Paraglaciecola sp. L3A3: one gene and its partner. The protein of the gene in region 2 interacts with the protein of the main gene of each other region in a pairwise test. Links are inferred from orthologs where the notes say so. Each region holds a gene or a part of one and is shown on either strand. Other genes may lie near its edges.

The links. Proteins that work in one complex are often made in the same cells at the same time.
Region 1: the proteins of GQR87_RS18915 (region 2) and mrdA interact in binary tests that used the Escherichia coli proteins (3 or more experiments, as listed by UniProt). The link is inferred for Paraglaciecola sp. L3A3 from one-to-one orthologs.

The regions. Positions count from the first base shown.
Region 1 is NZ_CP047023.1:2,038,696-2,041,564, reverse strand. It holds mrdA (penicillin-binding protein 2), read left to right. Parts: upstream 1-399; coding sequence 400-2,340; downstream 2,341-2,869. Other genes in the region: rodA (rod shape-determining protein RodA), read left to right, coding at 2,327-2,869; rlmH (23S rRNA (pseudouridine(1915)-N(3))-methyltransferase RlmH), read left to right, coding at 1-397. UniProt on the Escherichia coli protein: Catalyzes cross-linking of the peptidoglycan cell wall. Responsible for the determination of the rod shape of the cell. Is probably required for lateral peptidoglycan synthesis and maintenance of the correct diameter during lateral and centripetal growth.
Region 2 is NZ_CP047023.1:4,592,285-4,595,442, forward strand. It holds GQR87_RS18915 (penicillin-binding protein 1A), read right to left. Parts: upstream 2,811-3,158; coding sequence 201-2,810; downstream 1-200. Other genes in the region: GQR87_RS18910 (NAD-dependent malic enzyme), read right to left, coding at 1-148; pilM (type IV pilus biogenesis protein PilM), read left to right, coding at 2,951-3,158. UniProt on the Escherichia coli protein: Cell wall formation. Synthesis of cross-linked peptidoglycan from the lipid intermediates.

The sequences.
Region 1 (2,869 bases), 2.6 Mb from region 2 along the record:
GCGTTTCCCCAATGACATGCCACTATACTTGACAGAAATCCCTGCCGGTAAACGCGGTAAAAATGCAGACATCAAACGTATCCTACAAAAAGAAGGTGAATTAACCCTAGCTGCCATTCCTAAAGGTAATAGAATTGTCACCTTAGAGGTAACAGGTGCGCCTTGGGATACACCTAAATTAGCTAAAACCATGGAATCTTGGCAAATGGATGGCCGTGACGTAAGCCTGTTAATTGGCGGGCCAGAAGGTCTTGCTCCTGATTGTATAAAATATTCTGAACAAAAATGGTCTTTGTCTAGTCTAACCCTTCCGCACCCTTTGGTGCGTGTCATAGTGGCAGAAAGCCTTTATCGGGCATGGTCAATAAATAATAATCACCCCTACCACAGAGAATAGTTTTGCCATCACCTAGAATACTGATAAAAGATCATACTGCCGAAGCAAATTTGTTTGCTCGACGTGCTGTTATCGGTTTATTAAGTGTGTTTTTCATGATCGCTATGGTGTTAAGTAATTTATATTATTTACAAGTCACTAAGTACGAAGACTACCAAACCCGCTCTAATGGAAATAGAATAAAAGTATTACCTGTGGCGCCCAACCGTGGATTGATTTATGACAGAAACGGCGTTTTATTGGCTGAAAACCGACCAGTCTTCAGCCTACAAGTCGTGCCTGAAGAAATTACTGATCTTGAAAAAACTCTAAAAGAGCTGCAAAAGTTATTATCCCTAGATGCAGACGATATAGAAGATTTTCACAAAGACCGAAAACGTATCCGCCGTTTTAAACCTGTTACTTTACTCAATAGATTAAACCAACAAGAAGTCGCATTATTTTCTGCCAACCAGCATAAATTTCCAGGTGTATCAGTAGAAGCTCGATTAGCTCGTTATTATCCCTATAAAGCAGCTTTGACTCATGTATTAGGGTATGTGGCAAAAATTGATAAAAAAGATTTACAAAAATTAACTGAAGCAGGCTTTGAAGCAAACTATGCCGCCACCTATGACATAGGAAAACGCGGTATAGAGAAATATCATGAAGAACTGCTACATGGCTCGGTTGGTTATCAAGAAGTAGAAGTAAACAGCCAAGGTAGAATCATCCGTACTCTAAATTTTAGCCCGCCTACTCCAGGACAAGACATAGTGCTAAACATTGATGTTGAGTTACAGCTAGAAGCTGAAAAACAATTTGCCGGAAAGCGCGGTACAGTTGTCGCAATGGATCCCAATGATGGCGGAATTTTGGCCCTTTATAGTAGCCCAAGTTATGATCCCAATTTATTTGTACATGGTATCAGCAGCAAAAATTACAAAAAGCTCCTAGTATCTTCTCGTCCTTTATTTAATAGGGCGACACAAGGACAATACCCGCCAGCATCCACGGTGAAACCACTATTAGCTCTAGTCGGATTAGAAGAAAAAGTAATTACTCCTGAATCCCGTATCTACGATAATGGAAAATTTAATTTGAAAAATGTCACTCGAACCTGGCGAGACCATAATATATGGGGTCACGGCTGGGTTGATGTAACTAGAGCCATTGAAGTGTCTTGTGATATTTTCTTTTATGATATGGCTTATAAATTAGGCATAGACCGCATCAGCGAAGGCATGTATAAATTTGGTTTTGGTGATTATACAGGTATAGATTTGCATGAAGAAGCCGATGGATTTATGCCCAATCGAGGTTCTGTTCGTGCTCAATATAATCGGGCTTGGTATCATGGCGATACCATAAACCTAGGCATAGGACAGAGTTATTGGACGGTTACCCCAGTCCAGCAAGTCCAAGCCCTTTCTACTTTAGTAAACAAAGGGAAACGTATCATTCCACAAGTGATCAGAGGCAAAATGGTAGACAAAAAAATCATCCAACAACCGATAAAAGAACGTCGCCCCATTGATATAAAAAATGAATATAATTGGGATGTAGTGTTGGACGCTATGTATGGCACAGTCAACAGAAAAGGCTCTGCTCGTAAAGCATTTGTTGGTGCTCATTATATATCTGCAGGAAAAACGGGGACCGCACAATTAGTGACCATAGCTCAAGATGAAAAGTATGATGCATCAAAATTATCAAAAGAAAATCATGACAATGCTATGTATGTGGGATATGCCCCCTACGACAAACCTCAAATGACTATATCAATAGTTTTAGAAAATGCCGGGCATGGTGGAGCTGAAGCAGCCCCTATAGCACGAAAAATTATGGACAACTTTTTTAAAGACCAAACCTTTCCTGAACATGAAGTGATTGAATCTTTAGAGCAAAAATTGACAACTGAATCATCACGTTCTCCTACTGAGACATCTCATGCTTCGCACTAAACTCAATCCTAATTCCCGTTCATTTTTAAATAAAATTCACTGTGATGGCCCATTACTTTTAGGCTTAATTGTATTAATGGCTGTAGGCCTAGTTACCATCTACTCAGCCGGCGGGCAAGATATGCAACTCATTCAAAGACAAGTCATTAGACTTGCAGTTGCTATGGGCGTGATGTTGGCTATTGCACAAGTTCCAACACTTACCTATCAGAAGTTATCTATCTATTTTTACATTATCGGTGTGGCTATGTTGGTCGCTGTATTAGTTGTAGGAGTATCAAGTAAAGGTGCACAACGTTGGTTAGATTTAGTATTTTTCCGTTTTCAACCCTCCGAGATCATGAAGTTAGCCGTACCTATGATGGTGGCTTGGTATATAAGTAGATATAATTTACCGCCAAAACTTAGACATATATTAGCCGGATTCGGTTTGGTAATCGTACCGACCTTATTGATAGCTAAACAACCCGATTTAGGCACATCTTTATTGATTGCAAGTTCGGGTGTTTTTGCGTTGTTTTTAGCCGGC
Region 2 (3,158 bases):
CATAACGAGGCGGGATCAAACCTGTTAAGTTAAACGCAACACGCTCTTTTGCACTAAATGCGCTGCCCTTATTTAGTAAAGGCGTTTCTAATAAAGACGGCCCTGAGTGGGGAATATATAACGCATTTTTTACTAAGGGGTTACTCATGTAAACTCTATCCTTTATGTAATATATTTGTTGTGACTAAGACCAGAGGATCTTAGAAAATATCTTCCAATTGCTGATTATTTAGTTCACCTTCATCGCTTGTTTCAATAATTTCATCTTCAGCTACGTAAAGTGACGGTTGTGAATTTTCACTAAAATATTCAAACATAGAAGTACTGTCTGTTCTATTGGTTAACTTACCTGTGTTTTTATCGATACGTAAGGTAATAATATTAGTAGGCATGGGCAATTCATGATTAGGTTCACCTGCAAGAGCAAATTGCATAAACCTTATCCAAGCAGGCTGGGCAGCAATAGCACCTGCTTCACTACCAATCATGGCATTACCAATATAATTGAACTTAGTTGGATTTTTATTTACCAAGTTTTGATTGGGTGTGGTGCGTCCCAATTTACGATTGTTATCATCAAACCCAACCCAAGCTGTCGCCACTAAATCTGGGGTAAACCCACTAAACCAAGTATCTCGCACATCATTAGTGGTACCGGTTTTACCCGCCACATCGTTTCTTTTAAGTAATAATGCGGTTCTCCAACCTGTTCCACGGTTATTCCAATGACCATTAATTTGTACTGCAGAGCGCATCATTTCAGCCACTAGAAATGCATTTTCTGCAGTAATAACTCTCGGAGCTTGCCGTATAGTAGACTGCGCTTTTTCAGGTTGCGAATTAAACTCTGCCGCTAATAAAGCCTCAATATCATCTGGATCGATTGGCTTAACTGGTTTGTCTGCAACTTGACAAGGGTCACAAGCCTGCACCGGATCAGCTTGCCATAAAGATTGGCCATATTCGTCTTCAATTCTCTGAATAAAATGCGGGTTAATTAAAAACCCGCCATTAGCAATCACTGCCATAGCAGTAGCCACTTCTAGCGGTGTATGTGATCCTGAACCTAGAGATACCGTTTCATCTTTAGGAATATCATCTTTATCAAAACCAAAACGAGACAAATATTCGGTCACATTGTCTAGACCAACCGCTCGTAATAATCTAACAGAGACGACGTTTTTAGATTTACTCAAAGCCACCCGCATTCTTATTGGCCCATCATACTCTGCCGGTGAGTTTTCAGGTCGCCAAGCTGTGCCCGAGCCAGCTTGCCATTGAGTAATAGGTGCATCATTAATTATACTGGCTAAGTTATAACCGTTGGCCAAAGCGGAAGAATAAATAAAAGGTTTAATATTTGAACCCACTTGTCTTTTCGCTTGAGTGGCTCGGTTAAATTGGCTTTGATAAAAACTATAACCGCCAATCACAGCATCTACTGCACCATTTTTAGGATTCAAAGCAACAAATGCACTACTCGCTTGGGGAAATTGACTGAGCTGCCAATGCCCATCTTCAGGGCGTTGTCGCAGAAGAATAAGCGCCCCTTCTTGTAAAATATCAGCGGCAACTTTCGGCGCAGCCCCTTGTTTTGAGTCATTGATAAAGGGTCTGGCCCAATCTAACCCTTCCCAGTCAATAATTCTGTATTGACCGTCTCGATTGAAAGTTAAGATATCTTTTTCATTCACTTTAACCACTATTGCCGGTATTAAAGGTTCAAACGTTGGATGATTTTGTAACACTTCCAACATTTCTTGCTCTGACATAGGCGGTGTTTGTTCTGCTGCTAATGGTTCATCTAATGCACTATCACTGCCGCTCGCCTTTTCCCATAACTGCCGCTCTGGACCATGATATCCATGTCTTTCATCATAATCATGAAGGTTTCTACGCACCGCCGCTTGAGCCGCTCGCTGCATATCAGAACTAACAGTTGCATAGACTTGGTAACCTCCCGTTTCAGCTTCTTCTTTCCCATACAAATCAATCATTTGATTATAAATAATATCTGCTAAATACGGTGCATCAAGGTCTATTTCTGCGCCATGTTTTACTGCGCTCACAGGGGCATTTGCAGCTTGTTCAAATTGTTGCTGGTTGATATACCCTTCATCTAACATTCTTAATAAAACAATTCTTCTTCTCTCAATAGAACGTTCTGGTCGACTTATAGGGTTTAATACTGAAGGAGCTTGAGGTAAACCAGCGATAGTAGCAATTTGTGCTAAGGTCAATTCGTTTAAATCTTTACCGTAATAAACGCGAGCTGCCGCACCAAAACCAAAAGCTCTATGACCAAGTTCAACTTTATTTAAATATAACTCTAAGATCTCTTCTTTAGTTAACAACTGTTCCATATGCCAAGCAATAATGATTTCTCGGATCTTTCGAATAAATTTCTTTTCTCGAGTCAGAAAAAAACCTCTCGCCAATTGCATGGTTAATGTACTACCACCTTGAGCTTTCTCACCCGTAGTCACTAAACTAACAAAAGCCCGCAACATGCCGATAGGATCAACACCTGGATGAGAATAAAACCGACTGTCTTCGGTAGCGATAACTGCATGCTCTAAAGCATCTGGGATTTGTTCGAGTGTTAAAGGAATACGCCTTTTTACACCATATTGAGAAATGAGCTTGCCATCTTGCGAATAAATGCGCATAGGGGTTTGTAATCGCACATCCTTGAGGACATCGACACTCGGCAAATCAGATTTGATATAAAAATAAGTACCTAAAATGACAACTATACTTAATAAAAACAGAGCGATTAAGCCGATTAAAGCGGGTTTAAGATACTTCACAGACAAATAATACCAAGGCAACTTTGAATAAATGATCTACATTTTATACCTATGTACGCTTATTAGAACCATAAAATACAAAAATATAGTGAATAATGGCGTTGTGGATTTATTTTACTTAACTAAAAGCAGAACAATTAATGAACTTATTTGGCTCTAAAACACAGCAGATGATTGGCCTAGACATAGGCACACGCTTTATTAAAGCTGTTGTTTTAGAAAAATCTGGTGACAAATTTAGTTTACAAGGGTTTGCTTGCGAACCGATCTCTGGCAATGCTTTTGCAGAACGTGAAATAAAAGATTTTGAAGCAGTCAGCCATGCACTGAAAAAAATAAAACTGACCC